2 regions of the Bacillus sp. EB106-04-04-XG123 genome follow, and region 2 is predicted to be linked to the other one. Evidence: riboswitches for the same ligand, from Rfam matches in the RefSeq annotation. Region 2 holds a riboswitch; the other holds the start of a gene.
What was found. Region 2 has a riboswitch for S-adenosylmethionine ahead of AC3WTB_RS01845 (DUF2292 domain-containing protein). Riboswitches for the same ligand answer to the same signal wherever they lie in the genome.

Region 1 (16,248 bases), on a different contig from region 2:
CTCGTGCATGATGACATTGAAAAAGCCGAATTTCATTATAAAACAGGGTGTCTTTACTATAATATCAGGTCCACGCTTCTCTCCATCCACCACTTAAAGAAGGCTTCATCTATTTACGATGCAGATCCATGTTATGTGAAAAAATCAATCAGCTGTCAAATGATGCTTGCTTTGAATTATGCGGATCAGTCGAAATATGATGAGGCAGAATCGTTGTTCGAAGAAGTAATTCATTCACTAGAACAGATGGAAGATCCAGATTTGCTTGGACACGCCTATTGCAATGCAGCCTTTATTAAAAGTCTAAGAAATGAATACAGTGAAGCTGTGCCACTCCTAGAAAAGGCTTTAATGATAGAAACATTCGAAACTTCTTCTCCAGGCGGCTATTTACTTGCCATGTACGCCTACACAAAAGCACTATTTAAGCTAAAAAAGCCAGGTTTGTTCCACTATTATGTACAGCTTTCACTTCAAAAAGCAGAAAATTTAAAACAACGAAACATTTCACTTAAATTATCCATTTTAGAAACACTTATGATTCAGCCAGACAACATGATTGAGCAAATCAAGTCTTATTGTGATCAATTAGAATCGATGAATTTCCTTGTTGATCTTGAAGCTATTTGTCAGGATGCAGCTGCTTACTTAATGGATCTTGGACTTCATGAAGAATCCTCTTATTTTAGAAACAAGGCGTTGTCCTTAAAAACTTGTTAAGAATATGGAGTGATGTATGATGAAGAAATGGCTTATCACAAGTGCGATTTTTACCCTCTTGATAACAGGTGTTTCTATTGGTGCTTCCGTTCAAAAAGACAGCAAACCTGCACAATCTCAAGATATCATTCAAAAGAGGGATCGTGGAACCAACCCTTAATATGAAAAAAGCAGCTGTGATCAAAACAGCTGCTTTTTTATGTGTTAATCAATTTCTCGTTTGATATTTTGCATTTTTTCATCTAAGTAATGGGCAATATCTGCGGCTTCCTTCAGTTCATCGGTCAGCTGATGAGGAACATCGTTTTGCAGTTTATAATAGATTTTATGCTCTAGACTCGCCCAAAAATCCATCGCTATGGTCCGTACCTGAATCTCAACCTTCACATACTCCACACGATTCGTTAAGTAGACAGGAATCTCAACAATTAAGTGAAGGCTTCTGTAGCCATTTGGTTTCGGATGTTGAATGTAGTCCTTCACTTCAAGGATCTTTAAATCCTCTCTTTGCCTCAATACATCCATAATGTTATAGATATCTTGAATAAAAGAACAGATGATGCGGACACCTGCGATATCATGGATATGCTCCTTGGCACATTGTGTCGTGATATCGCATCCTTTTCTTGCTAGTTTATTCACAATGCTTTCAAAGGATTTGATCCGTGATTTTGTATGCTCTATAGGGTTATGTCCATGGATTAAATTATACTCCTGACTGATAATCGAAAACTTTGTATCCATTTCATCTAATGCAAATTTATATACTAATAGTTCATTTTTCCAGTCTTCCATGACATTTTTCAAATCTTCAACATGAGTTGCTGACATATTCATTTTCTTTGTCATCTCCTTTTGGGAAACGGCAGCTGTACCGCTTTCCGTTTACTAGACGGAGAGAGGACTCGAATGGTTTTAAAAAATACGCAGTTAGCCTCTTTGTTTGTAATATGTCAGCGCCAGTGCAAGGGCAAGCACAGAACCTTTCACAATATCCATTGCATAATAAGGGACAGACATCATCACAAGCCCATTTTGTAAGATTCCGATGAGTACAGCCCCGATAAAAGTACCAAATGCGTTTGGCTTACCTGCTCCCATGACGGAAAAGCCGATAAAAGCAGCCGCTACTCCATCCATTAAATATGGTGCACCAGCATTAATTTCTGCTGTCATCACTCTTGATGCCAGCACGATACCTCCGATCGCTGCAAATAACGCAGAAAGCAGATAGGCCGCAATTTTGTATTTGTTCACATGAATGCCAGACAATCGAGCCGCTTCCTTATTCCCACCGATGATGTACATGAATCTGCCATGCTTTGTGTAGGTCATGAAAACATGCGCAAATAGAACAATGGCAGCCATAATGAGAATGATATATGGCACCTGTCCGATTTTGCTGAAAAAGGCAGGGATCGTTCCCGTTGAAAACGTGCCATCGGGCAGCACCATATTTTCAGAAATGGTCGCCCCTTTCGTATACGTTTGAGCCAGCCCTTGAATGATAAACATCATGGCTAATGTCATGAGCATATCTGGAATTTTCATTTTGACGATCATCCATGCATTTAACAATCCAACAATGATAGAAGCCGCTAGTGCAGAAAGGATTGCAATCAGTGGGTTTTGCGAGAACCATACGAACATCGAAATGACAATGGCATTTGACAGCGTAGCGACTGATCCAACTGATAAATCAAAACCGTTTACTGCCAATGAGATGGTTAAGCCCACCGCAATGATGGTCACAATTGAGATAGACCGTAAAATATTGATGATATTTCCCGATTGCAAAAACGCTGGATTCGCTGCCGCAAATACCACAATTAACACGACAATGGTTAAAATCGTCCCATATCGATAAAAGAAATCAAACAGATGAAAGGATGGCCGCTGTTTTTTGATTTGCTGCACAGGGGCTGGAATTTGTTGTTCGCTCATGATTGTCCTCCTGTTGAATGATATAAAAGCTCCTCTTCAGTCGTCGGTGCAGTCATTTCCCGGGCAATGCTGCCATCATATAACACGTATACTCGGTCAGCGATACCTGCAATCTCTGACAGCTCACTCGACGCATAAATGACAGATTTTCCGCGGGCGGCAAGCTCTGCGATCAAAGTGAAAATATCTTTTTTCGCTCCAACGTCTACACCTTTAGTTGGTTCATCAAAGAGATACACATCTGCCTCAGCAAGCAGCCATTTTCCGATGGCAACCTTTTGCTGATTTCCACCAGATAGGTGCTTCACCTTTGCTTCAAGAGACGGCGTTTTGACACCAAGTCGTTTGACGATGTCGCCTGCACCCTGCTTTTCCTTCGAACGATGTAAGAAGCTGAATATCCGTGAAAATGAATGAAGACTTGCAGCCGTTAAGTTCCACCCCACGCTCTCTTCGGTCAGAACCCCTTCTTTTCTCCGCTCTTCAGGCACAAGGGCTATTCCAGCTCTCACAGCTTGATGAGGCGATGTGATGTGAATGGTTTGACCATGCAGCTGCACAGTCCCCGTCTTTTTTTCTGAGGCACCGAAAAGGGCTTTGCACAATTCTGTTTTTCCAGCACCGACAAGTCCTGCGATCCCGAGAATTTCTCCTTTTTTGACATAAAAGTGAATGTTGTTTAATTTGTTTTGATCGTTTAGCTCTTTCACTTCAAGCACAATAGGTGCATCTTTCAAAGGTTTGCGAGACGGGAATTGTTCCTCTAATGGCGCACCTAGCATTTCTTCAATGACTTGCTGCGGATTTGTGTCTTTGACAAGGTGGGCTGCAACATCCGTTCCATTTCGCATCACTGTCAGTTCATCACAGATGGTGAAAATTTCGGGCATGCGATGGGAGATAAACACGATCCCTGTCCCATGCTGTTTCAGCCGATCAATCATGGAGAATAATTTGCTTGTTTCTGCATGACTAAGCGGAGCTGTTGGTTCATCTAAGATTAAAATGCTGCATTGAATGGAAACGGCCTTAGCAATGAGCACCATCTGTTTTTCAGCAAGGGTCAGATCGCTGACAAGTCGTTTTGTGGAGATGTCGATGTCCATTTCTTTTAATAGCTGAGCCGCCTTGCGATGCAGCTCTTTCCAACTGACAAATGTTTTTTTCTCAATCTCATGCATCATCATATTCTCACCAACACTTAAGTAGGGAACAAGAGCCGTATCCACTTCTTGATGGACCGTCTGCACACCATATGAGGATGCATCCTTTGGGGTTTGAATGGTTGCCGCCTGGCCATTGATGTGGATGGTTCCGTCGAAGTGGGAATGAGCGCCAGAAAGAACTTTCATTAACGTGGACTTCCCAGCACCATTCGCTCCAATTAGCGCATGGACCGTCCCTTTTTTTAATGTGAAATTCACTTGATCTAAAGCTTTGACCCCTGGGAATTCAATTGAAATATTTTTCATACGAACAAGCGGCGCTGTCATAGGTGTCCTCCTTCTCTTGATATCATCTGAAAAACGAAACACCCTCTATGGAAAGAGAGTGCACGTCGCTTATTTTGTATAATGCTTCTTCAAGGTCTTCATCCAATCTTCCTCAAAAGCAGTCGATGAACCGAATCCCTTCACTTCGTCTGCAAGATTGACCATGTTAATGGCTTTTCCTGCTTGTTGAAGCTGCTTTTGCGAGATGAGAGAGGCCTCAAGGTCATAGGAAGATGGTGTTTTCTCACCAGCTATTTTCTTCGCAAGAATCCTCACGTCGACTGCGCCGATGAGCTTCGGATCAACCGCTGCTGTGTACTTCCATGGACTGTCCTTCGCTGTCATTTCTTGAAGATCAGCATTTGACACATCAATCCCATAAATCTTCACTTCTGTTCTTCCTGCTTCCTTTAACGCTCTTGCTGCCCCAATGGCAAAGGCATCCCATGTGGCAAAAATAGCGTCCAGTTTGCCCTTTGGATACTTATTCAGCATGGCTGCTACTGCATTTTGCGTTTGAACAGACGTATCAGAAGAGGCTACACCAAAGCGGTCAAGCTCCTTGATCCCTGAATGTTGTTTGAGCGTTTCTTGATAGACCTTATTTCGTCTCACCATTGGCGGGAATCCATCTACCCATAGGTACGCAATATTTGCTTTTCCTTTAAAATCAGAAACGAGCGCGTCTAATGATTTTTTCGCTAATTGTTCGTCATCTTGAGACGTCACTGTGACTCCTTTGATGTCCTTTAGCTTAGGATTTGAATCAAATGCTACAACTGGAATGCCTTTCGCTGTGATCTTTTTCACATCAGCGACTGTCGCCTCGTCGTCCCCGTGAGAGATGATAAAGCCATCATAATTTTCCTCCAGCGCCTGAGAGATGGCATCATGGAATTTTGCTGTATCACCATTTGCGGTGTAGACATCTACCGTAAAGCCGAGTGCTTCACCTTCTGCCTTCGTTCCAGCTAAAAATTGAGCTGTATGATCGTCTCCTCCAATTTTGCGGATCACTTTAATTTTTGCCCCCTGTCCCTTTGCAAATCGCTTCGGTACATTGTCAAAAGAGACTTTTTCGTTTGCATTTGCCTTTGAGCCTGCACTTGATCCAGTGCCGCAGCCAGATAATAGGACGGTTAATGCCGTTAATAAGACAAGAAATGATGTAAAATGCTTACGCTTCATTGCTGTTCCTCCTCAAGTTGTTTTAAATTTTTCACATCGGAAAACTAGGTAAAAAAGTGGAAATACGCCTGTCAAACAGGCATTTGATTCGAAAAAGAGACGAAAAAAAGCCTCTCTTGGAAAGAGAGGCTTGATCACCGTTGCATGAAACATGTATCGGGAAGTCTTCCTCTCTTATCTGTCAAAGCTGTAACAGCTTTGCAGGAATTAGCACCAATTTCTACAATAGAAACGGTTGCTGGGCGTCATAGGGCCAGTCCCTCTGCCTCTCTTGATAAGAGATCCGTTATGAAATTTGTTTTCGTTGAAATGTCTTCTTTACTTTAATGTGATGTCACATCAATGTCAATGACTTTTTTGAAAATTTCTAAAATATCATCAGCTTCCGATAATTTTCTTAGCAGGTGATGATTTCTTCAGACGGAAATCATATTTTTTCTCATTCACAAATTGTGGGTTGAGATGGGCTGATCCTTTATCTTGACCGCTATTAGAGAGATAGGTTTTGTAGCCTTCCATCCATTTCCCGCGCCAAATCCACTGTGATGCTTTCGCACCTTTGCGATCATCATAAACGTTCTTCTGGAAGGTATTCTTTTGGTTCACTTGATAAAGATTCACGACTAAGTAATGCGAGGCGCTAGCCGTCATGATATTATTCGTGATTCGATTGTTCACTGCTTGATACTGCATTAGCAATTGGCCGCCTTCTAAGCCGGCTGTGTCATTTTTGTACAAAATATTATGTGAAATCGTCGTATTGGTTGTACCGCCACGCTTCGTATCATAGCCGCCAATAGATATGCCTGTATAACGGTTTAAATATACTTGATTGTGTTCGATGCGGATGCGATCTGCCATTTTTCCTTTATGTTCGCTTGTGACTTCAATCCCCAGGTCATTGTTATGTGAGATGTTATGATCGATCACAATGTCTTTTCCGCCATCAACATAAATTCCGCCAGCGGAGATGTCGCTTCCATAGGCTGGGTTCCCTGCACTCGTAATCTCATATACCTTGTTTCTAGAGACGACTCCATTTCTAACTTGATCATACTTTTTAGAGGGTGCTACGTTCTCGAAACCAATTAAATCAATGCCAATATTATCAGTGTGCCGGACCGTGTTATGTGTCACACGGAACTTTTTGACGTTTCCATTTAGCACAAGCGCTTCACTGAAGCCCAGTTTTAATTTTTCAACGGTATTTCCTTTGATTTCAATGTCTTCTATTGCTGCAGGAGCTTTTGTCCCATAGACAGCAATTCCATGTGCATTTCCATTTTCATGTTTCGTCTGAATGTCATACACTCGGTTATTGAGCAGTTTTACGCCTTTACCGCTTCCTTTGATGAAAATACCAACTGGTGTTAAATCTTCTTTATTCGTCTTAAGATGTCCTACAGTGAGGCCTTTGAGGGTGATGTAGCTCTTTTGATCGACCGTGACAAGACCGCCATCGGCTTGATTTCCTTTAAGGGATGCCCCACTAATCACAGGTTTTTCTTTTCCGTAAGCTTGAAAGACAACGGGTGCTTTCTTTGTTCCGGAATAACGGACAATCAATTTCTCTTTGTATGTACCGCCTCTCATGTAAATGGTTGTCCCAGCCTTCGCCATACTTGCTGCTTTTTTCAGCGTGCGGAAAGGTTTTTGCTTTGTTCCCGGGTTTTTGTCGTTTCCGTTTACCGCTACGTAATAAGCTGTGCTTTGCTTAGCACCAGCTTCCTCTGTCATCGCTTGACAGCCAAAGCTGATCATGGACATGAATACAATGAGTAAAATGCTTGGTATCACTCGTTTCATCTTGTTGTTTGCTCCTTTCCCTTCTCTTCTTCCTTTATCGGTTAAAAAAAAGAGGATTAAAATATGACAATGTCCCTTGCAATGTACTAGTCAAAAGGTGTATGGTTGAAAGAATATCTTACAGGAAAACCATTCGTTTTTAAATTGTCAGATTAATCAGTTAATAACGTATTTGGATTTTATTTCTTTTTTAAAAAGGGGGGACATGAGCCAAACTGACAGCAGAGAGAAGGAAAGCGCTTTAACAGATTTTTCTTGTCTGAATTCCAGAAAACCTATTGCTAATATTTTGTGAAGGTATAGAATAGAATCATAATTATTTCATATTATTAGAATTTTCAAATAATCAAACAGCAAGGAGATTTACAATGCCAAAACAACCCATCCGCGTTGAACTTAGTTCAACAAAAAAACCAAAACCTCAATCTGATCAACTTGAATTCGGAAAAATCTTCACAGATCACATGTTTGTGATGGATTATTCAATTGATAAAGGCTGGTATGATCCAAGAATTATTCCTTATCAGGCTATTCCAATGGACCCAGCTTCGATGGTCTACCATTATGGTCAATCTGTTTTTGAAGGATTAAAGGCTTATGTTTCTGAGGATCAAAAAATTCTCTTATTCCGTCCAGAAAAGAACATGGAACGCTTAAACAGATCCAATGACCGCCTGTGTATTCCGCAAATTGATTCAGAAACAGTATTAGAGGGCTTAAATGAACTCATTCGCATTGATAAGGATTGGGTACCTGATGCAGAGGGCACTTCCTTGTATATTCGTCCATTCATTATTTCCACTGAGCCGTATTTAGGCGTTGCACCGTCTAGCACGTATAAGCTGATCATTATCTTATCTCCAGTGGGATCATACTATAAAGAAGGCATTCATCCGGTCAAAATTGCCGTTGAAAATGAGTTTGTCCGTGCCGTTAAGGGTGGAACAGGAAATGCCAAAACAGCTGGAAACTATGCCTCAAGCCTTAAAGCACAGCAAGTGGCTGAAACGAAAGGATTTTCACAAGTTCTTTGGCTTGATGGGGTCGAGAAAAAATACATTGAAGAAGTCGGCAGCATGAATATCTTCTTTAAAATCAACGGAGAAATCGTGACGCCTGAATTGAACGGCAGCATTTTAGAAGGCATCACACGTAACTCTGTACTTGAGCTGTTAAAGCATTGGGGAATTCCAGTCACAGAGCGCAAAATTTCAATTGATGAGTTAATTGAAGCACATCAATCTGGCGAGCTTGAAGAAATTTTTGGGACTGGAACGGCGGCCGTGATCTCTCCTGTCGGGGAATTAATTTATCATGATCAGCCATATGTGATCCAAAATGGTCAAACAGGCGAAGTATCCAAGAAATTGTATGAAGCCATTACTGGCATCCAAAAAGGAACACAGCCAGACATCTTCGGCTGGACAGTTGAAGTTGACTCGGTCGTCAAGCAAGCATAAGCATGTAAAAGAACCTTTCATTCACGAAGGGTTCTTTTTTGTTTATTTACCTCTCCAATATACCTTATAATGGTAATAAATTAAGGAGGGATGGTATGTTTTTTACTTATCTATTAGCGTTCATTGGGATCTGTATCGGATCGATGATCGTCGCTACTGGTTTCGACGATTCACCGTTCCTCACCCGGTTTCTATTTAAGGCGCTTGGGATTTCTATCCTTGCTCTTTCCATCTCTTTTGTAAAGGTTAGACGAAAGAAGTTACAGAAACAAAAGGCGAAAAAGGCTTAGTTGACTCGTCTGCTTCCCATCAAATCGTGCACCAAAACAAGACCGATACCCCAACAATCGCCCCAGCGTATATCCACTGTTTTCCCTTGATGCTTCGCTTTCTTTCGATCAGTAAAAAAATCTCAGGCAAAAAGATGATCATGATTTCTAGGATAAAGACAAGATAGTAAACAAGCGGCATCGGCTGGAAATCAAACTTTCTTGCATCTCCTCCAATCGTTGCGAAATACATCAACAGGTTAGTCACTGGAATGGTGAAACAAACAAGCAGGCGGAGAACATAAATCCACACATAGTCCTTATGCCGAATGAGACCAACAAATGAAGCAATAAGGCCATACAAAAACAAGATCACTGTGCCATAACTCATGACAGGCTGTACGACAAATCCGTAAAGCATTAAACCAATTGCAACCATATTCCAACAGTCCTTTCTTTGAAGCCATACATGCTGTTTTTTCTATCATACACTTCTTTCTCCAGTTTCCATATGAAGAAATCATAAAAAATGACCCCATAAAAGGGGTCACTCATTATGTGTTAAGCATTGACTGATTTGAAGAATTGCGGTAAATATTCACGATGCGCTTCAAGCATTTCATCTAAAATTTGCTTTGCAATCTCGTCAGATGGGACGAGCGGGTTGATCGTCATCGCAACAAGAGCCGTCTCGTAATCTCCAGTTACAGCCGCTTCAGCTGCCACACGCTCGAATGATTTGATTTGTTGAACGAGCCCTCTGACAGCTACAGGCAGATCACCTGTCGCGATTGGCTTTGGTCCGTCCTTCGTAATGATACAGTTTACTTCAACCGCTGATTCAGCCGGAATGCTGGCAATCGCCCCTTTGTTCACTGTATTGACTGGTTGAATGTCGTGCTTATCATTATAGATGGAGCTGATTAAGTTACAAGCCGCATCGCTGTAATAGGCTCCGCCTCTTTTTTCGAGCTGCGGTGGTTTAATCGACAAATCAGGATCTTTATAGAGCTCAAATAGTTCCCGCTCGACCTGCTGTACAACCTCCGCTCGTGTTCCTTTTTCTTGAGCCGCCTTTTGTTCTTCTTCCAGCATATCTTTCGTTTTATAGTAATAGCGGTGATACGGACATGGGATGACCCCTAATCCTTTCACAAAAGAAGGCTCCCAGTTTTTCGCTTCAATGTTTTTCATGGACCACTGGCTGTTTGGATTTCCTAGTTCATCAAGCACTTGATCCATAATGCTGACCCCGTCTAAATATACGTCTAATCCATAGACCATGTGATTGAGACCGGCAAACTGTACCTCAATGCGTTCTACATCCACTTCAAGCGCCTTAGCGATTCCCATTTTGATCCCAATCGGCACATTGCATAGACCGACGACTTTTTTGAGATTCGTGTAGCGTAAAACAGCTTCTGTGACCATGCCGGCTGGATTCGTAAAGTTCACAAGCCATGCGTCTGGGCAAAGCTCTTCCATATCCTTCACAATGTCTAAAATGACCGGGATGGTCCGAAGGCCTTTAAATAAACCGCCTGGTCCATTCGTTTCCTGACCGATGACGCCATATTTAAGCGGTATTCTTTCATCCTTTGCCCGTGCTTCCAGCAGTCCTACACGAAATTGTGTCGTCACAAAATCTGCGTCCTTTAAGGCTTCCCGGCGGTCAAGAGTCAGGTGTACCTCAATCGGTAGACCTGCTTTTTCGACCATACGTTTCGCCAGAGCGCCCACGATGTTTAACTTTTCCTGACCCGCTTCAATATCCACAAGCCATAATTCCTTTACAGGCAATTCATGATATCGTTTAATAAACCCTTCGACGAGCTCAGGCGTATAGCTCGATCCACCGCCTATTGTGACAATTTTGATTCCTTCTTTCATGAATTGACACCTCCGAGTTGCTTCATTTTTTCATGGAGCTCAATGATTTCTGCTGCGAGCTCCTTAACGGTCATTGCGTTCATGAGATGATCCTGCGCATGAATCATGAGGAGGCTAATATCCGTCTTTTCGCCCCTGATTTCTCCTTGGATCAGCTCTGTCTGTGCGTGATGCGCCTCATTTAACGCGTCTTGTGCTTCCTGCATTTTTTGCTTCGCCTCATCAAAATTACCTTGCTTTGCACACGTAATGGCTTCCATCGCTGAGCTTCTGCCATTTCCGCCGTGCAGGATGAGTTGAAACACAATTTGTTCCATTTCCATCGGCCGCACCCCCCTTTGTTCCCTCTATTACATGCTGACGACATTTTCATCAGTTGATGCTTTTGTTTCTAGCTCACTTTCTTCTTTCAATTTCTGCTTATCCCACATTCTAAAGAATGGGTAGTATAGAGCAAATGACAACGCAAGGTTAATCAGCTGCATGACAGCACCAGAGATTTTACCTCCTGTGGCGAGATAGCCTGAAATGATTGGCGGCATAGTCCATGGGACAGCAATCCCTGCCGGTTTTGCCACAAGGCCTGTGCTCATTCCGATATATGTGGTGATGATCATCATGATTGGCGTAAGGATAAACGGAATGAGAAGCATTGGGTTCATCACAATCGGCATTCCAAAAATGATCGGCTCGTTGATGTTAAAGATGGCTGGCCCAATGGCAAGGCGGCCAAGCTGTTTCATTTGTTTACTTCTAGCACGTAAGATCATGGTCAGCACCAAAGCTAGCGTTGCACCGCTTCCGCCGACGTTGATGAAGATTTCAAAGAACTGCGCTGTGAAAATATTCGGCAGCACTTCTCCTGCTTGAAATGCAAGACGGTTCTCATCCATTGCACCGAGCCAAATTGGCCCCATGACGCCCCCGACAATGGTTGCTCCGTGAATACCACATGCCCATAGGAGCATTTGCACACCCATCGCAACGATACTGCCGCCTAAGCTGCCACCAAGAATGGAAAGCGGTGTGCCAATTAAGACCGTGATGATATTATGAATACTCTCAAAAGGTGTCATCTCAATCACAAGTCTAGAGACCCAGATCAGCGTGATGACCACAAAACCTGGAATAAGTGCAATAAACGATTTACTGACTGCTGGCGGTACACCATCAGGCATTTTGATGACGATATTCCGCTGTACAATAAAGCGGTAAATTTCGGTTGAAAGCATGGCAATAATCATGGCAACGAATAAACCTTTACTGCCCATCAGTGTGACAGGAATTCCTCCGCCAACTAGGATAGCTTCTGTTGAGCCTTCAGGTGTGAAAGGTACTTGATATGGAGTAGCCAACAGGAAAGCCGCAACAGCGATCGCACCAGATGATAGTGCATCAACGGCATACTTTTCAGCTAGCCTGTAAGCAATCCCGAAGGTCGCAACAAGTGCCATAATGTCAAAGGTTGCATTAACAGGATAGGATAGTTTCGTGGCCCATTCTGCTCCGAAGATACTTGCCATAAAATCGCTGTATCCTGGGATCGGAAGGTTGGCTAAAATGAGAAACAGTGAACCGACAATAATGAGAGGCATCGTTAAAACAATTCCGTCACGCAATGCTTGTAAATGTCTTTGAGCGGCAATCTTCCCTGCAAACGGCATGACCTTCTCTTCTAGAAATCGGTTGAATCCATTCATCCCCTCCGCCCCCTTTATCCGTTCACTAGCTGTTCAGCAGATTTTAAAACCTCGGCGCCATTACATACGCCATAATGCACGGTATTAATTACGTCTACTGGTATTCCTTTTTCTTCTCCGAGCTTTTTCATTTGCGGTAATAAATATCGAACCTGAGGTCCTAATAAAAGCACATCGGCTTGATCAATATGATTTTTCGCAGAATCTCCAGATACTGCCCAAATACGATAATCTTTTCCTTGTTCTTGTGCGCTTTTCTCCATTTTTGTGACAAGTAAGCTTGTAGACATACCTGCTGCGCAAACCAATAAGATATTCATGTGTAAACGCCCCCTTTTCAAAGTGTGAAGCTATTCTTTACACATTCATCATATTATGAAACCGCTTTCATAAACACCCATACTTTTTCCTTTAGGAAGCGGAAAAAGTTAATATCACACAGTTAGTTCTTGTACGAAGGAGCCTTTTTATACATGATATCAAGCATGTCTTCAAATGTATCACAGGCGATCAGGTGCTGAATGAATTTCACATTATGCACAAGCTCCCCCAGCAGGCGGTACATGCCTTTTAAATCTTTGGCATTCTCTTTTTCGACACAAAGCAGGCAGACAAATTGAACCTTTTTCTCTCCCCAAATGATTGGTTTTTCTAATGTACATATCGCCCAAAACGTCTCATCTGTCAGCGGCGTCATCGGGTGCGGAATCGCCGTATAATGTCCGAAAGAGGTAGGAGCAGCCTTTTCTCTTTCCATGACAGATGGTGTGAGCTCAGCTGGCGCTAATCCCATATCGATGACTTTTTGCGTTAAAAAGGTGATGACCTCTTCTTTTGTGTGAAAGGTGCGTTTTGTAAAAACCAATTCCTTTTTCATATATTGCGAGGCCAATGTCACCCTTGTTTCACTCGTCAGGGCTTCTTCAATTTTTAAAAAATCGCCGCCTCCCAAAATGGTGTTCACTTGAATGACTGGAACCGGTAATTCCATATGAATTGGAATGGTTGTAATAATTAAATCCAGTGCATGTAAAGAGACATGCGGAAGCGAATATAGCTCTGCTGTTCCTAAAATGGTCAGTTTTGATCCAAATTGTGAACGCAAACGATCCTGCAGCAGCCTTGCACTCCCTGCACCAGACGCACAGACAATGAGACACCGCTTCGGCGGGATCTCCATTTTCCTCCGCTCTAAAGCCGCACCAAAATGAAGCGCCATATATCCGATTTCATTCTCATGAATACTCAGCCCCTCCTCTTCTTCAAGGACCCTGCTGGCGATAATCCCCGCTTCAAAGGCAAGTGGATACCCCGCTTTTATTTCATCAAGCATCGGATTTCTTAAGTTCATTCCATATTTACATCGGTTGATGGCAGGCTTTAAGTGCAGACTCAATCCAATCATTAGTTCCGTATCTCCGGCTAAATCAAGCTGCAATTTTTGATCAATGGCCTTCAGCATGAGCTGTACAAGCCGACTCGTGTCATCATCGACAATTTGTTTTTGACCGCTCGAGGAAAAGGACTGTACCATTTTGGCTGTTCCTAGTAAATGAATGGTGATATAGACGATTTCCTCTTGTGGAAATGAGACATCCAGCAGCCCTTCAAGACGCTCCACCATTTTTTTAGCGACCTTGTATTCTTTTGCCCGCGGAATTTCGCTGATTTCCTCTGGAAGAACAGATACATAGTTTCCGTGTCTAATTCGTTTGCAGGCAATAGCAACATGAACGATTAAATTATTCATGCAAATGTCTGATAGATTCATGCCTTCCTCATTGATATAATCTATCATTGTTTTCTGAAGCAATTCGAGTTCATGCTTTGGCAAAATGGTGACCGCTGTGTTCAGCATCGTTTGATAAGAACGACGTTCATTGAATAAATATTCTGACATGCAATAACGAATTTTCATCTCTGATCCCTTGATCCGGCAGCCTTTGCTCGGCTTCGCTTCCAGCTTCAGATCAAAGGGCTCCAGCTTACGTTTGACCGATTTCACATCGTTGCTCATCGTCGATTTACTAATAAACAGCTGCTCCTGTAAATCCTCCAGCTTCACATAGGATTCTGCCAAAAGAAGCCTTTTTAAAATAAACCGAACTCGCTCCTCTGGCAGCACAGCAAGCGGCTCTTCCTGCTCAACCTCCTCCTTCATAAAACGGCGAAAGGCATTCTCATCGTTGATCAACAGCTCATAGCCAGCTCCTCTTACAGCTGTTACAGCTGCTTGATAAGGGGCAAGACGGTCGTTCAGTTCCTTTATGTCTGTACGAATGGTGCGGCTTGTCACTTGTAAACTGGCAGATAGTGCAGCGCTTGTGAGCGGGGTCTCAGCTGCCATGAGCTGACTTAAGATGTGCGCCAGTCTTTTACTCAGCATCAGATCGGCCTCCTTATGTAGGGGTGGAGAATCTGCCTTGTCTGGACAGGTTGTATACGCTTGCAGTTCTCTTCATTACTCATATTCTACTGAAAAGAAATAAAAATTGCCAACTCATTTATATGACAAATGCCCCTATTTATACAACTAACCATATCTAATGTCCTATGAATCTTTTTGAAAGATACTTGCGAAAACCACGAAAAAAAGGCGTACACCATCGTGTATCCGCCTTCTTTATGAAGAGATCATCTGGGTAAAGACAACCAATCTTTTTTCATGCGTGCCTGTAGCATGATCAAATGTCCCTGTACAAGTGATTAAATTGAGATTCCGTGTAAAGGCGTATCCAAAAAACGCATTGGGCTTCTCCTCACGCGGATAGCTTCTTACTTTTATGACTTCAAAGGTTCGCTTTTTCCCCGATGAGGACGTGACGATCACCTTGTCTCCTTTTTTTAGCTCCTTTAATCGATAAAAAACCGATGGCCCCCATTTATTATCTACATGGCCATTCATGACGGCATTCCCTTTATCTCCCGGTTTTGGACCATCTTTAAACCAAGCTGTGTTGTCTGTATCCCGAGGGACACCCATACTGCCATCCTTTAATAAAGCTGTTTTCTCCACTTTTGCTTTGACATCAATAGCGGGAATGGCGATTTCAGCTGGCACAATACCAGATGGCTCGTCTTTTAATGTATCGTGTGAGTGGTTCTGTTTCTCAGCTTGATGTGTGGTCATTTCCTTAGAAGCTACTATGTTTTTTGAGGATGACGATTCATCCATTGACTGTGATGAACAGCCTGTGATGATGAGAAACGAAAGAATGCTGAGCAGCCAATTCTTCATCTAAGCCGGCCTCCTTTTGAAGAAAGGAACGGCACGATTGTGCACGTTCCCATCTGTCTTTATGAGTTAGAATTTGATGCCTTACGGCGATTAAGGAAGAATGCACCTGCCACGCCGCCTGCGAGGATCAAACTTGCGATCATTCCCACAAATGCTTCATAGGACATGCCTAAAGGACCGGCTGTGCCCCCCATACCTGTTTTCGGCATTTCATTAGGCATGTTCGATTTGAACAGCTCAGGATGCTGATCAACAATCGCTGCTGCGACATCCTGACCAACCATGAACATATGACCATAAGCCTCTCTCACTGTCGGGTAAAGCTGATCATATTCACCATTATGATAAGACGTATATGTTTTGATCAGCTCATCAATATGTGTTTTCAAACCAGCTTCTAAATCAGCTGCCTTCAAACGTCCATCTGTCGCTTGATCTAGGAATTTCGCTTGCTTCATTCGATACGCATCTAAATCTTTGACAGCCTTTTCTTTTGCTTGATGATCCCCTGATGCATCCGCTTTGACATAATCAACTAAG
Region 2 (16,248 bases):
ATCATATCTAGATGCTTGGATTCAATTTTCTTTTTCGCATAATATTCTACATCCTGCGTTTCAGCTGCAAAACCGACCAGCACTTGATGCTCTTTTCTTTTCCCCAGCTCTTTTAAAATATCTTTTGTCCGGGTGAATTCAATGTCCAGAGCGCCGTCCTGTTTTTTCATTTTATGAGCATATGTCGTGACAGGGGTGTAATCGGCGACAGCTGCTGATTTAATAACAAGATCAGCTTCCCCATATACCTCTAGCACAGCTTGATACATCTCTTCAGCTGATTCAACGTGCACTACATGTACATGGTCAGGTTCAATTAAAGAAACAGGTCCAGAAATCAGCGTAACATCTGCCCCCATTTGCTGAGCAGCCTCTGCAATCGCATAGCCCATTTTTCCACTAGAACGATTTGTAAAGAATCGGACAGGGTCGATGACTTCACGTGTAGGACCTGCTGTCACCACGACTTTTTTTCCTGAGAGCGGTAAGCTTTTTGGCTCATCAAAAAAAGCACGGATGTGTTCCACAATTTTTTCAGGCTCTTCTAATCGCCCTTTTCCAATGTACCCGCAGGCTAAATAACCTTCACTTGGCTCAATAAAGCGGTAGCCGTCTTCATATAATGTGCGAATGTTCCGTTTCACAGCCGGGTGATCGTACATATGCACATTCATCGCTGGAGCGATCCATACAGGCGCTGTTGAAGCAAGCAAAGTCGTCGTCAGCATATCATCTGCAAGTCCAGCGGCCATTTTACCGATTGTATGTGCTGTTGCAGGGGCAACAAGAATGAGATCGGCCCAGTCAGCTACGTCAATATGCGCAATGACTCTTGGATTGTTTTCTTTGAATGTATCCACATATACCTCATGCCTAGACAGAGCTTGGAAGGTTAGCGGAGACACAAACTCACGAGCAGATTCCGTCATAATCACTCTGACATTTGCGCCTGCTTGTACAAGTTTACTAGTAAGTGCTGCTGCTTTATATACGGCGATTCCTCCGCTGACACCGAGCAAAATATTTTTTGACTGTAACATTTGTTTGTCCCCCTTAACGGCCTTTTTCACAAATTCGTCTACAATTCAAAAAAGTCAAAACCAATCATAGTTTTGACTTTTTTGAACGTATCGTATCTGCATAGCAGAAGCGATGTGTTATTCTTGATCCTCTTTTTCAAATGTCAAAAGACCAGCGTCGATTTCTTCTAGTGCTTTGCCTACAAATTTGTAAGACTTTGTGTTTTCAATCTGCTGATCTTGGTGGATCTGCATTTCACGTGCACGGCGTGCAGACACTGTTACAAGTGTATATTTTGAATCAAGTTTGTTCATCAATGAGTCAATTGAAGGATCTAACATGGTTTATTCTACCCCCAGCATTTTTTTATATCTCGGTGCGACTCTGTCTCTGCGCAGGTGTTCTGCAAGGACGATCGCTTTGATTCTTTCACAAGCAAGCTCGACATCATCGTTTTCAACGACATAGTCGTAAGCATCCATCATTTCAATTTCTTCTTTCGCAGCGGCCATTCGGTTTCGAATGAGCTCTTCAGATTCTGTACCGCGTGTAATGATGCGGTTTTGAAGTTCTGAAAGACTAGGCGGTGCAAGGAAAATAAATAGACCTTCCGGGAATGCTTCTCTTACTTGAAGTGCACCTTGCACTTCAATTTCAAGGAAAACATCTTTTCCTTCGCTTAATGTCTGTTCAACATAGTCAACAGGCGTGCCGTAGTAATTCCCGACGTACTCTGCCCATTCTAACAGCTTTTTGTTTTCAATCATATGTTCAAATTCTTCCCTGGTTTTAAAGAAATAATCGACACCATTTCTTTCACCTTCACGCGGTTTGCGTGTCGTCACAGAAATAGAGTATTCAAATTTCGTATCTTCCTGGGAGAAAATGGCTTGTCTGACCGTTCCTTTTCCAACTCCCGAAGGTCCAGAGAGAACGATTAAAAGTCCTCTTTCTTTCATAATGGCGTATTACCCCTGCCCTTCATCTATGATTTCTTCTTTTACAGAAAGTCTTTGCGCGACAGTCTCAGGCTGAACGGCAGATAAGATGACATGGTCACTGTCCATAATGACAACAGCACGGGTTCTTCTTCCGTATGTAGCATCTATGAGCATGCCTCGATCTCTTGCGTCTTGTATCATTCGTTTAATCGGTGCTGATTCCGGACTGACGATCGAAATCATCCGATTCGCTGAAATGATGTTTCCAAATCCGATATTGATCAACTTTATGGTCATCTTCTTTCGTCCCCCTGTAATATAAACGTCTCTAGTCTCGCCGAAAGAGACGCACTGTAAACAGCATACACAATGACTATTCTATATTTTGCACTTGTTCTTTTATTTTTTCAATAGCACTTTTCATTTCAACCACCAGCTTTGTTAAATGGTGATGGTTCGCTTTCGATCCAATGGTGTTCACTTCACGGTTGAGCTCCTGTACAAGGAAGTCAAGTTTTCGGCCGGCAGCACCGCCTTGCAGCAAGATTTGCTGAAATTGCTGAAAGTGACTTTTTAATCTCGTAATCTCTTCTGTAATGTCGCAGCGGTCAGCAAAGATGGCAGCCTCTGTTGTCAGTCTGCTCTCGTCAAGCGCCTCTCCGATCCATTCTTGCAATCGCTGATTCAATCGTTCTTTGTACTGACTCACAACCTCTGGTGCAAAGACTTTGATTTCTTCTGTATAGGCCTCTAGTTCAGAAAGCCTTAGTTCACAGTCTTTTTGAAGTGATGCTCCCTCTTGCTCTCTCATGAAGCAAAGCTCCTTGACAGCATCCTCGCAAGCTTCCATCAGCAGCTGCTCTAGCTGTTCATTTCGGCTGGCTGACTCTTCCACCTGAACGGCAAGCTCAAGCCCCAATAAGTCATGTGCATGCTGAATGCCTGAAATGTGATAGCGTTCCTCGAGGTCTTTTGCGGCTTTCATGTATTCATCAAGCAGCGGCCAGTCGATCTGTAAGGACCGGCTTGCTAGTTTACCGCCTTCAATCGTGACAAACAGCTCAATTCTACCGCGCTGCACGTGACGAAGAATGATCTTTTTTAATGTATCTTCGAAATATAAAAGCGGCCTCGGCAAACGGGCATGAACCTCTTTAAAACGGTGATTGACCGATTTTAGCTCAACTGACACTGTCAGTTCTCCATCCGTTTTACTCGCTTGGCCGAATCCCGTCATACTGCGTATCATGTTAAAACACCCAATTCTTTCATATTAATAAAATGAAAAAGGTAATAGCAGACACTATTACCTCAAAATTATACCATAATGAATTATTTTTTTCTTGTCAAAAGTGATCCTGCCAGTAAAAAAGTTGGCAGTGCAGACATCCCGATGATCAGCAGCCAATCAATTGGTGCAATCGCGACCGTTTTGAAAATTGGCTGAAGCGGCGGGTAATAAATGACCACAAGCATGAGTAAAAGTGATGACAAAACCGCACCGATCAAATAGAGGTTCCCAAATGGATTACGTTCAAAAATGGACCGTTCACTGCGGCAGTCAAATACATGAATGAGCTGCGCCAAAACAAGCGTACTAAATGCGACAGTCTGCGCATATTGCAGGTTGTTTGGATCGCGGTGATACACAAATATAAATGCCAAAAGGGTCGCAAGCCCGATGAGGAATCCTCTTGAGATGACCTTCCAGCCAAGCCCTCTAGCAAAAATACCCTCTTTCATATTCCGCGGCTTTCTCTTCATGACATCGCCTTCTGGCTTATCCATGCCAAGTGCCATAGCAGGTAGACCATCTGTAACAAGGTTTACCCATAAGATTTGTATAGGAACGAGCGGCAGCGGCAGCGCGAGGAGCATCGCAAACAGCATGACCAAAATTTCTCCGACATTTGATGCCAGCAAATAGCGGACAAACTTACGAATGTTTTCATAAATATTTCGGCCTTCTTTAATGGCGGATTTAATGGTCGCAAAGTTGTCGTCAAGTAAAATAAGAGAAGACGCTTCCTTGGCTACGTCTGTACCAGTGATGCCCATGGAGATACCGATATCTGCTTGTTTAATGGCAGGCGCATCATTGACCCCGTCGCCTGTCATCGCTACAACATGACCATTTTTTTGATAGGCTTTGACAATTCTCAGCTTATGCTCAGGAGAAACCCGGGCAAAGACATATACATTTTCAGCCGTTTGCTCAAGCTCTTTGTCGCTCATTTGATCAAGTGCTTTTCCGTCGAGCACCTGTCCTTGCTTCGGTAAAAGGCTTAAGTCTTTTGCGATCGCTTTGGCCGTTTCCACGTGATCCCCTGTAATCATGACCGTTTTAATGCCAGCATCCCGGCACTCTTTAATCGCTCGTCTGACTTCAGGACGCGGCGGATCGATCATGCCCTCTAATCCGATAAATGTTAAATCAGCTTCAGCCTGCTGTACAGAGGTGATTTTTTCTGTCAGACCGACTTTTTTATACGCAATGGCAATGGTTCTAAGCGCCTGTCTTGCTAAACCTTGAATCGCAGCTTCTGTTTCTTGCCTGTGAGTGGCTGAAAAAGAAGCTGTGCGTCCGCCGTGCATGATATGACTTGAACGGTTCATTAGTACATCCGGCGCACCTTTTGCAATGACATACCGCTCTTTTTGATTTGTTTCAACGACGACTGACATCATCTTTCTTTCTGAGTCAAAAGGAAACTCCTCAATGACATGAAATCCAGCTTCGATGAATTGCTCTGTAAAACCCGCTTTACGTGCTGCGGTAAGGAGCGCTCCCTCTGTTGGATCCCCATCAAGCCTCATCTCCCCGTCTTTTTCAACGATGGTCGATGTATTACAAAGCGCCCCGTATAATAACACCTTTTGCAGGCTTGGATGCTTGTCGGCATGGACGATTTCCCCGTTTAAGGTAAAGTCACCGGATGGCTCGTAGCCTGTGCCAGAAATATTCCACGTTTTTCCCTCTGCCCACACATGGGTCACAGTCATTTTATTTTGCGTCATGGTTCCTGTTTTATCAGAGCAAATGATTGACGCGCAGCCGAGTGTTTCCACTGCCGGGAGCTTTCTGACAATCGATTTTTGTTTGATCATCCGCTGTACCCCTAGGGAAAGGGCGACAGTGACGATCGCCGGCAGTCCTTCTGGAATCGCCGCCACAGCAAGAGATACACCCGCTAGGAACATATGATACAATTCATGTCCTTGCACTACACCAAGAACAACAACGAGCACCGTTAAAAATAAAGCAGCCACAATCAGAATTTTTCCAAGCTGCTCGAGACGCCTTTGCAGCGGCGTTTCCATATTACCTGCTGCATCCAGCATGCCGGCAATTTGTCCCATCGCTGTATTCATTCCTGTACCAATGACAACCCCTACGCCGCTGCCTCTAGTAACAAGCGTCCCCATAAAGGCCATATTCGTCAAATCCCCAAGCGAAACATGGTCGCTTGAAAGCGGACTTGCGTGTTTGACCGCTGGGATAGACTCACCAGTGAGGGCGGACTCCTCAATTTCTAAGCTCTTTGTTTCTAGTAATCTAATATCTGCCCCAATCCGGTCTCCGCTTGAAAATTTCACAATATCCCCTGGCACGAGATGTTTAGACGGGATCTTGACCCATTCATTATTTCTCCTTGCATACACGTGCGGAGTTGATAATTCCTTTAACGCTTGAAGGGATTTTTCCGCCCGGCGTTCTTGATAAAAGCCGAGTACACCATTAATCAAAACAATGGCCACAATCGCAACAGCATCAATGTATTCTCCTAAAAAGGCAGAAATGATTGTTGCAGCAAGCAAGATTAACACCATGAAATCTTTAAACTGTGCTAAAAAAATGATCAGAGCCGACGCCTTTTTTCCTTCCTGCAATTCATTTGGCCCGTGTTTTTCAAGCCGCTTTTGTACATCTTTTTCTGACAGTCCGTCACCTATCGATGTATTCATTGTTTTTAATAAATCGGTTTGGTTCAGTTCATGCCAATTCATTTGACCTCGTCCACTCCTCTTTTGTTCTCTCTCATATGCAGTGTTCTATAAGCCAGTTTATTCAGACTCGTCCTAAATCATGCTATAATAATAAGACTGCCTAAAGAACGAGAAAACGGAAGGTTCTTTCAGTAGATTTGTGTGAAAGAAGAGGGTGTATCCAACATGTCATTTGACGGCATTTTTACATATGGTATGACTAATGAATTGCAAAAGGCATTAACTGGCGGAAGGATTTCAAAAATCCATCAGCCATATAAGCACGAGCTGATTTTTCATATTCGAGCAAACGGGAAAAATCATAAGCTCCTTTTATCGGCTCATCCGAGCTATGCAAGAGTGCAGCTCACCGAGCATCAATACGACAATCCAAGTGAGCCGCCAATGTTTTGTATGCTACTCAGAAAGCATCTTGAGGGCGGCTTCATTGAACGTTTTGAACAGATTGGATTTGACAGGGTCATTGTGCTTCACGTGCGAAGCCGAAACGAAATCGGCGATGAGCAGACGCGTAAGCTTTACATTGAAATCATGGGACGTCATAGCAACTTCATTCTTGTAGAGGATGGAACGCAGCAGATCATTGATGGTCTGAAACACCTTTCTCCATCTGTAAACAGCTATCGAACGGTGCTCCCTGGTTATGAATACCTACTGCCACCTGCGCAGCAAAAATTGAATCCTTTTGACGTGACAAAGGATGATATTTTGAAGCATTTACGCTTTCAAGAAGGAAAGATCGCCAATCAAATTGTCGATACCTTCTCTGGGGTTTCCCCGCTTTTTGCAAAGGAAGCAGTACACCGGGCCGGTCTTGCCAATCAAGAAACGATCCCAAATACACTGCTCGACATGTTCCAGCTCATTCGCATGCATTCTTTTACGCCGCAGCTTACAAGAAAAGACGGGAAAGAGTATTTCTATTTATTAGAGCTTCAGCATGTCCAAGGCGAGATGAAGACATTCAACTCACTCAGCCAGCTGCTTGACCGCTTTTATTTTGGAAAAGCTGAGAGAGACAGAGTCAAACAGCAGGCGGCTGACCTTGAACGGTTTGTCGTCAATGAAAAAAAGAAAAATGAAAACAAGCTAAAAAAGCTAAAAAGAACCCTTGAAGAATCTCAGGATGCACACAAGTATCAGCTCTATGGCGAATTGTTAACAGCCAATTTATATGCGATCAAAAAAGGGGATAAAGAAGCGACTGTCATCAATTATTACGATGAAGACGGCGGAGAAATTACAATCCCGCTTAAAACAAACAAAACCCCTTCTGAAAATGCACAAGCATATTTTACAAAATATCAAAAGGCAAAAAATGCTGTAGAAGCTGTAAATGAACAAATTGAGCGAACTCATGAAGAAATTGCTTATTTTGAAGAGCTGATTCAGCAGCTGTCCTCTGCTTCTCCGAAGGATTTAGAGGAAATGAGAGAAGAGCTTGTTGAAGGAAAATATTTGCGCGCCAAACAAAAGCGTCACGCCAAAAAGAAAAAACCGGCGGCCATTCAGCTCGAAACGTATGAATCGTCCCAAGGTATTCCGATTTTAGTTGGAAAAAATAACAAACAAAACGAGCATTTGACTACAAAGGCAGCTGCTCGTGATGATATTTGGCTGCATACAAAGGATATTCCTGGATCACACGTCGTCATTCGTCACCAAGCACCTGATGAACAAACGCTGCTTGAAGCGGCTCAAATTGCCGCCTACTTTTCGAAAGCAAAAGAGTCCAGCTCCGTTCCTGTCGACTATACAAAAATCCGGCATGTGAAAAAACCGAACGGAGCAAAGCCTGGCTTTGTTACGTATGATCAGCAGCAAACATTATTTGTCACGCCTGACGAAGATCTTGTGCTCAAGCTGAGAAAATAAATAAGAAAAGCCGATAAAATCCTGACATGAGGATTTATCGGCTTTTTCTTTGTCGCTTTTTTCTTTCGATGTAAAGGGCATCAAGTGCGTCAATATCCTCTTGTTCAAGCAAGGATTCAATTGCCGCCGCCAGCTGTTTTGTCCGGGCGGGGCTTGCACCGCTTGTAGAGACTGAAATCGTCACTTTTCCTGCTTTGACAACCTTCGGCACAATCACATTGCCTAGCTCTGAGTGGCTCACACAATTCACAAGCTGGTGAGGCTGTGCTGTTTGTGCAATCCATTCATTTACCGAAGGGTCATTTGTCGCAGCTACAATGAAAAATGCATCCTTCAAATCTTCAGCGTCTACCTTCTTTTCCTTCCAATTCAATTGGTATGTATCAATGAAGTGTGCCATCTCTTCAGAAAGATTAGGACTCACAATGGTTATATGGCAAGGCTCCGTGCACAGTGCCTTTGCTCTTCTTAACGCCACCGATCCGCCGCCGGCAATGACCACTTGTTTATTGGTTAAATCAAGATGGACTGGAAGCATGGCTTTCTCCTCGGAAACGAAACGCATCGTCTTTGTTTAACATGGTTTCTTGCACACGTTCAATATAAGCCGCTTTGACATGCGGATGAAAGCCAATATACCGGCATACCCGGACATCTTTCAGCCGCTTTCTCGCCTGAGCGGCTTCACTTTCAATTTCTTTCATTAAAATTCCGGTAAACAGCAAGTAAGGAACGATATAGACAGGTCCATCGTCATCTGCTGATAACTGCGCGAGAACATCTCGATAATTGGGCTCACATGCTGTAATAAAACACGGAAGAACCTCTGCATACGGAAGCAGACTTCGGACATCGTCTGCAATGCCAAACACATCTCGCTTCACATCCGGATCAGAGCTCCCGCGGCCAATTAAAAGAATCCGCGCCCGCTCGCCTTGATATCCTGCTTCTTCAATTCTTGCGGCAACCGCTTTTGTTACTTCTTGATTCACCCCGATTGGCTTTCCATATGTGACCTTCACTTGCGGGAATCGCGCGCGCACTTTCTCAATTTCGACCGGTATATCCGATTTAGCATGCATGGCAGTTAAAAGGAGGAGCGGGACGATGGCAATGTGTGTCGCTCCTTTTTTCACACAGGCCTCAAATCCTTCTTCTATAGAAGGGTCCGTCAGCTCTAAAAAACAAATTTCTTGTATATCTGCTTTCACTAACGGCATACAGCTTTTCATAAAAGAAATGGCCTTATCTTGCGCCTCTTTTACTCGGCTTCCATGCCCAACATAAAGGACAGCTTGTTTCATGCGGCTCCTCCCTCTCACTTATTTCATCAGACGAAAAGACACGATGTATGTACGTACGTGTCTTTTCTCTATCATTCTCATTTCTCGATTAATGCGGGTTCAAACCAGTTCAGTTTTTGATGAAAATGAACGACATCTCCAACAACAATTAAACTTGGATGCTCGATCCCTTCTTTTTCAACGGTTTCAGACAGTGTCGCCACAGTGCAGCAAGTTGTCTTTTGCCTCGTCGTGGTTCCCCAGTGTATAAATGCAGCGGGTGTTTCTGGATCCCGTCCATTTTTTAAAAGCAGGCGCTGCACTCTTTCCACGTTTTTGACACCCATGTAAATCACAAGAGTATCAATCCCTGTAGCCAGCGCCTCCCACTTTTCTTCAAAATGTTCATCCTTTTGATAGTGACCCGTGACAAAAGCAACATTTGAGCTGAATTCACGGTGTGTCACAGGGATTCCCGCATAAGCAGCTGCCGCAATACCAGAAGTAATTCCTGGGACAACCTCATACGGAATTCCGTGTTCAGCTAAGCATTCGATTTCTTCACCGCCGCGGCCAAAGACAAAGGGGTCGCCGCCTTTCAGCCGAACGACAACGTTCCCTTCCTTTGCATGAGCCACAAGCGCTTCATTGATGGCTTCCTGTCTCATTGTATGATGATTTGGCAGCTTTCCGCAATAAATCAATTCCGCCTCTGGTTTGGCGTGGGCGAGAATGTCTTGATTGACAAGACGATCATATAAGATGACATCTGCCTGCTGTATCGCCTTATGGGCCTTTAATGTTATTAAATCTGGGTCTCCGGGTCCAGCACCCACAATGTATACTTTCCCCATCTTGCTTTTCTCCCCCTGCCATCAGGCGATTATTTCGTTGTTGCTTTTACATAATCAACAAGACTCTGTTTGGATTCCTCACGGGATAATTCCCCTGTATCTAAGACGAGCTCAGGCTCAGCTGGCTCTTCATATGGTGAATCGATTCCAGTGAAAAATGGAATTTCGCCGTTTCTCGCTTTTTTATATAACCCTTTTGGATCACGCTCTTCACACACGTTCAGATCACATTTGACAAACACTTCGTGAAATTCCCCATCTTCGACTAACTGTCTGACAATGTGGCGGTCTTCTTGAAATGGAGAAATAAAAGCAGTGATGACAATCGTACCTTGTTCCACAAATAATTTTGCCACTTCTCCGATTCGGCGGATGTTTTCTTTTCTGTCGTCATCTGAAAACCCTAGATCTTTATTGAGTCCGTGCCGCACGTTATCGCCGTCAAGAACGGTGACTTGATAGCCTTGTTCAAACAGCTCTCTTGCAGCTGCATTTGCAATCGTTGATTTACCTGATCCGCTTAAACCTGTAAGCCAGATAATGCCGCTCGTATGATTGTTTTTCTGTTGATATTCTTTTTTTGTAATAGATGCATCATGCCACACGATATGTTCGTTGCTCATGTCATACCCTCCCTTTAAGATACCGTCGTTTTTAATCCTTCGATTAATGTTTCAATGACTTCTTTTCGGCTGAACGTGCTTGGTGGTAATTCACCGTTTCTCAGCATCGTTCGAACTTTTGTACCTGAAAGAATGACATGCTCGCTTTTGTCGTGAGGACACGTTTTTGGTGTGGCCATCGCTTCACATGTATTACAGTAGAAGCTGTGTTCAAATTTTAATGGCGTAATACCGATTTCTTCGCTTGTAAATTGATCAAATAGTTCCTGCGCCTCGTATGTGCCGTAATAGTCACCAACACCTGCATGATCTCTTCCGACAATAAAATGGGTGCAGCCATAATTTTTACGAACAAGCGCGTGAAATATCGCTTCCTTTGGTCCAGCATAACGCATTGCAGCAGGAAAAACACCTAAAAAGACGCGGTCTTTTGGATAATAACCATTCAATAACACTTGATAGCTTTTCATTCTCACATCTGCCGGGATATCGTCAGATTTTGTTTCACCGACAAGAGGATTTAAGAATAAACCATCGACCGTTTCTAATGCTGTTTTTTGAATATATTCATGCGCACGATGAACCGGGTTTCTCGTTTGGAAACCAACAATGGTTTTCCAGCCATTTTCTTTAAAATGACGTCTTGTTTCTTCTGGCTCATACGTAAATTGAGGGAATGGTTTTTCACTGCGTTTCGTCAGTGTAATTTTCCCGCCAATGTAAGTATCACCGCGTTCAAATAATTTTTTCACGCCTGGATGATTGCGGTCATCAGTTTTATAGATATTTACCGCTTCTTTTTCCTTATCTGGTGTGTATTGATCCTCTACTTCAATGACCCCATATACAGTTCCATTATAAGATAAGCGCACGATATCGCCTTGATGGATTTCCGCCGCCTTTTCTTTTGTCACTGGCAGTGTAATAGGAAGAGACCAAACGACACCACTTGCTAGCCGCATACTGCTCACAACTGCTTCATAATCAGCTTTTGTTAAAAACCCTTCAATTGGACTATATCCGCCAATTGCAATGAGTTCAAGGTCTGCAAAGGAGATCGCATCTAGTTCAATTTCCTTTGCAACTGTGCTGAGATCATATTCTTCATTTACTCGATTAATTAATACGCCACCATGTGGTGTTAAACTCATTTGTTCATCTTCCTCTCAATGTTCATATTTATTAGATGTTAATAGTCGGATTTGTGATTAAATCCCGCCGCCCTGTTCATGAATAGAGCTGCTCTCATTTTTGACTGCCTTCATCAGACTCAGCGCACCAAGTGAGGCAAGCAGTACACTCATCATGATAAAGATAGAGTAATAGTCTCCTTTTAAGAAAAGGCTCACCAGCAAATACGATAGGCTGAGTGATAAGAAGGGTGACACCACCCACACTTTCAGCATTTTTTTCACAACATGTTTGTGAAAAATGTTTGGCCCGCCTTTTGCCATTCCAAGCCCGATAATAGACGAGGAGGTGATTTGTGTAAGCGGAACAGGCAGCCCAAAAATAGAGCTGACGATGACAAGCCCGGCACCGGTACTCGAAAGTAAAATCCCTTCGCCCGTTTGATAGCGGGTGATTTTCTTTCCGTTTGTTTCTAGTACCCTTCTCCCAAGCAAAAGCGCACCAAGTGCAACAAAGATCCCGCCGTAAAGAGTTCCTTGCCCGACTGACAAAACGCCTGACGCGACAAGCGGACCGACCGCATTTGCGACATTGTTCATACCAGCTGAAAACGCCTCTAGAAATCCGCTGAGGATTAACACGACAGATAAAATAGCTGTGCCTTTTTTAGACAGCTTCCGTTTAGGGAACATTCTGATGATTTTGACGACAGCAAAGGTAAAAAGAAAGGCGAAAATCGGGATGATCACCCAAAATGCCACAATCACTAAAATGGATTTCACAAACAATACTTTATACGCGACGGCCACACCAACCACAGCCCCTACTGTGACCTCACTTGTTGATAAAGGGATCGCCATCAGATTCGCTATGAAAAGTGATAGTGCAGCAGAACCAATGATAATACAAACGATTTCAAGTGTAATGACTGATTCTGGCATAATACCAGAGCTGATCGTTTTGACGACCTCACCGCCGCCAATCACTGAACCTGCTAAAATCCCAACTGCACAAACGCTGAGCGCATAAATGGGCTTTTGAATCGCGCCTGACCCGTACGCAATGCCCATAGAAGCAGCTGCTCCGCTTGCGCCTATGTTTAAAGCAAAGAATAGACTAAATAAAATTGCGGCGATTTCCATACATTATGCTCCCTTACTCATGTAATCCGCACTCTGTCTTTGCTGTGCCTGACCATCTGCCAGAACGCAGATCATCTGCAGTAAATGCTGGTTGTGTACACGGTGCACAGCCGATACTTGGATATCCCTGGTCATGCAGCGGATTATAAGTAAGTTCTTCTCTAGATGCATATCTCCATATGTCCTTCCACGTCCAATGGATAAGCGGACATACTTTCACTGATTTGAATTTTTCATCCTTATTTAAGAAATTCGTCCCTGCTCGTTTTGGTGACTGCTCTCTTCTTAAACCGGAAAGCCAAGCTGGATAACCAGATAGGGCTTCTTGCAAAGGAATGACCTTACGCATATGGCAGCAGCTTTGAGGATTTGTTTTCCATAATTGATCACCGTGCTGCTCATTTTGCTGTTCAACCGTCAGCTCAGGCGTTTTCAGTTCAATGTCTAAACCCGGGTATCTTTCCTTTACTGCATCAATTGTGTCGTATGTTTCTTTAAAATGCAGACCTGTATCTAAAAAGACAATTTTCGCATCTTTTTTTACTTTTGCAATCAGATCAATCAGAACGATGCCCTCAATCCCAAAGCTGCACGCATATACGAGCTGGTCACCATAATGACCGTACGCCCATTTCAGTACAGACAGGGCTCCTTTATACAAATCATCTTCTTGAAATGTAATGGACGGCTCTTGCCAATTTTCATAAGTTAACATGATTTCTCCCCTTCCGGAGTACAGCTCATATTGCTTTTATCCGCACTACTTCAATCTAATTTTTTCGTTCTTTTCCACTTGAATCACTTGACCGTCCTGAACAATTAACGTAATTGAACCGAATTTCATATCCCCAATCAGTTCTTGCATATGCTTTACTAAGTCCTCATCCTGATTTTGTTTCACTTCCATCTCCTCTTCCTCCTCACCGTTAAAATAAAAAAACTTTCTTTCAGTCCGAAAGAAAGATGAGGAAGCTCACGATTTCCTTATCTTTCAAAATAGAATCATTTTGCAGGAAGTAGCACCTTGCGAATCGCAGGTTGCCGGGTTTCATCGGGCCAGTCCCTCCACCTCTCTGGATAAGAGTTTCAATTTGTCTTAAATATTAACACAATTCAAACAAAAGTCAACCCGACTTTATTGATAGGATTAGTTTTTATTAAAATTTGAGTCTTTTTTACTATTTTTACCTAAATAAAAAACTGTGCGGGCAGGCACAGTTTTTGTTAACGATGGGCTTTGACTTTTCAGACCGTTTCTTCCATCCAAGATTCTGAGGAAGGATCTTGTCTCCAGCGTTTTAGTTTGTTCATCGCAGCAGGCTCAATCGCTTTCAGTTCAAGTGCCACGTCTGTCAATGTGTCATAGTCTGTTAGGGTGACATATGGAATATTTTTTTCTTGAAAGGCTGCCGCTGCTTTTGGCAGTCCGTATGTGAAGATCGCGGCAACTCCTAGTACCTCGCAGCCCTCATCTTGAAGAGCAGCGACCACTTCAAGCACACTGCCTCCTGTGGAAATAAGGTCTTCTACGACGACAACCTTTTGGCCTTTTGATACGGCCCCTTCAATTTGATTTCCTTTTCCATGTGCTTTCGGCTTACTTCTGACATAACACATCGGGATGTTCAAGCGGTCTGCTGCTAATGCCGCATGAGGAATGCCTGCTGTTGCAGTACCCGCGACAACCTCTGCTCCCTTGAAATGAGTGAGAATCAAATCTTTTAGACCTTCAGCAATGTCGTGTCTCACTTCTGGAAATGACAATGTCAGGCGGTTATCACAATAGATCGGTGATTTTATACCGCTCGCCCATGTAAACGGTTCGTCTGGTTTTAATGAGACCGCTTTGATTTGTAATAGATGTTTCGCGATTTTTGATTTCATCTGGCAGTCACTCCCACTCTTTCAAAATTTGATGATAGGCTTCTATTGGTTTATCAGCTTTTGTGATTGATCTTCCAACAACGATTTGTGAAACACCTTGCTCTTTTGCATAGGCCGGTGTCGCCACGCGCTGTTGGTCATCAGTTTGATCATTCGGTAAGCGAATTCCTGGCGTTACAGTGAGAAAGGATGGTGAAATATGTTCATGAAGTGCTTTAGATTCATGAACAGAACAAACAACCCCGTCCAGCCCACTTTCATATGCTAATTGTCCGTACCGGATCACAGTCTCTTGCAGCGGACGGTCAATGAGTAATTCATTTCTCATCATGTCTTCTGACGTACTAGTCAGCTGGGTCACTGCAATAATGCCCGGGCGGTTTTGTCCAGCAGGAGTCCCGCTTTCAAGTCCCTCTAACGCAGCCTGCATCATTCGTTTCCCGCCAGCAGCATGCACATTGACCAAATCAACACCAAGTGCAGCAAGCCGGTTCATCGCTTTTTGCACGGTTGTTGGAATATCATGAAGCTTCAGATCAAGGAAAATACGGCAATTTTTTTCTTTTAGTGCGTCAATGATGGCAGGACCTTCTTGGTAAAACAGCTCCATGCCTACCTTCACAAATAATGGTGTCCCTTCAAAAGGGTCTAAAAAGGCAAGCGCGTCCTTCCCTGATGGAAAATCAAGCGCGATGATGGGCAAGTGCTTCATGTTTCCAGCTCCTTCCGATACATTCCTCTACAGATGAATAACCATATGCTGCTAACACATTTGGCAGCTCTTCAATGATTTCCGGGCAAATAAATGGATTCACAAAATTGGCTGTGCCGACAGCTACTGCACTTGCACCTGCTAGTAAAAATTCAAGTACATCTTCAGCACTTTGCACTCCGCCCATCCCGATAATCGGAATAGAAACCGCTTGACTCACCTCGTGTACCATGCGCACAGCGACCGGTTTGACAGCTGGTCCTGATAATCCGCCTGTTTTATTGGCAAGGATGGGTTTCCCCGTTTTTAAATCTAAACGCATACCGATTAATGTGTTAATCATGGTGAGTCCATCCGCTCCAGCAGCTTCAATCGCTTGAGCAATCTCCACAATATTGGCTACGTTAGGTGACAGCTTGACATAGACAGGTACAGAAGAGACTTCCTTGACCGCTTTTGTCAATGACGCCGCCATATTTGGATCTGTACCGAAGGCAATCCCGCCTGTTTTCACATTTGGGCAAGAAATATTCAGTTCAAGGGCATGAACATTTTTTGCTTGGCTGATTTGCTTGGCTACTTCCACATAATCATCAACCTGTGAGCCAGCAACATTCGCAATAATAGGTGTATCAAATTGTTCAAGCCAAGGCAGCTCATTTTCAAGCACGCCTTTTAGACCCGGATTTTGAAGGCCGATTGCATTAAGCATACCAGCTCCTGTCTCGGCTACCCTTGGCGTGGGATTGCCAAATCTCGGTTCAAGGGTTGTGGC

Region 1: another riboswitch for S-adenosylmethionine. It lies ahead of AC3WTB_RS09030 (sugar ABC transporter substrate-binding protein); the one in region 2 lies ahead of AC3WTB_RS01845 (DUF2292 domain-containing protein).

What each region holds. Positions count from the first base shown of each region.
Region 1 covers NZ_JBYTDZ010000002.1:702,676-718,923, forward strand. Annotated here, with positions in the region: gene AC3WTB_RS09005 (Rap family tetratricopeptide repeat protein) at 1-720, shown strand, start outside; gene AC3WTB_RS09010 (hypothetical protein) at 740-880, shown strand; gene ywaC (GTP pyrophosphokinase YwaC) at 925-1,557, opposite strand; gene AC3WTB_RS09020 (ABC transporter permease) at 1,651-2,664, opposite strand; gene AC3WTB_RS09025 (sugar ABC transporter ATP-binding protein) at 2,661-4,157, opposite strand; gene AC3WTB_RS09030 (sugar ABC transporter substrate-binding protein) at 4,227-5,345, opposite strand; SAM riboswitch class I at 5,517-5,626, opposite strand; gene AC3WTB_RS09035 (right-handed parallel beta-helix repeat-containing protein) at 5,724-7,151, opposite strand; gene AC3WTB_RS09040 (branched-chain amino acid aminotransferase) at 7,520-8,611, shown strand; gene AC3WTB_RS09045 (hypothetical protein) at 8,707-8,901, shown strand; gene AC3WTB_RS09050 (hypothetical protein) at 8,921-9,319, opposite strand; gene AC3WTB_RS09055 (6-phospho-beta-glucosidase) at 9,442-10,770, opposite strand; gene AC3WTB_RS09060 (PTS lactose/cellobiose transporter subunit IIA) at 10,767-11,093, opposite strand; gene celB (PTS cellobiose transporter subunit IIC) at 11,121-12,470, opposite strand; gene AC3WTB_RS09070 (PTS sugar transporter subunit IIB) at 12,485-12,790, opposite strand; gene AC3WTB_RS09075 (BglG family transcription antiterminator) at 12,913-14,856, opposite strand; gene AC3WTB_RS09080 (class F sortase) at 15,094-15,708, opposite strand; gene AC3WTB_RS09085 (copper amine oxidase) at 15,768-16,248, opposite strand, start outside.
Region 2 covers NZ_JBYTDZ010000001.1:353,664-369,911, forward strand. Annotated here, with positions in the region: gene coaBC (bifunctional phosphopantothenoylcysteine decarboxylase/phosphopantothenate--cysteine ligase CoaBC) at 1-1,040, opposite strand, end outside; gene rpoZ (DNA-directed RNA polymerase subunit omega) at 1,158-1,361, opposite strand; gene gmk (guanylate kinase) at 1,365-1,979, opposite strand; gene remA (extracellular matrix/biofilm regulator RemA) at 1,989-2,258, opposite strand; gene AC3WTB_RS01795 (YicC/YloC family endoribonuclease) at 2,335-3,210, opposite strand; gene AC3WTB_RS01800 (calcium-translocating P-type ATPase, SERCA-type) at 3,294-5,969, opposite strand; gene AC3WTB_RS01805 (Rqc2 family fibronectin-binding protein) at 6,135-7,844, shown strand; gene AC3WTB_RS01810 (NAD(P)-dependent oxidoreductase) at 7,879-8,382, opposite strand; gene AC3WTB_RS01815 (sirohydrochlorin chelatase) at 8,363-9,148, opposite strand; gene cobA (uroporphyrinogen-III C-methyltransferase) at 9,226-9,981, opposite strand; gene cysC (adenylyl-sulfate kinase) at 10,011-10,604, opposite strand; gene sat (sulfate adenylyltransferase) at 10,619-11,755, opposite strand; gene cysP (sulfate permease) at 11,813-12,877, opposite strand; gene AC3WTB_RS01840 (phosphoadenylyl-sulfate reductase) at 12,891-13,592, opposite strand; gene AC3WTB_RS01845 (DUF2292 domain-containing protein) at 13,638-13,742, opposite strand; SAM riboswitch class I at 13,859-13,961, opposite strand; gene pyrE (orotate phosphoribosyltransferase) at 14,123-14,761, opposite strand; gene pyrF (orotidine-5'-phosphate decarboxylase) at 14,769-15,473, opposite strand; gene AC3WTB_RS01860 (dihydroorotate dehydrogenase) at 15,445-16,248, opposite strand, start outside.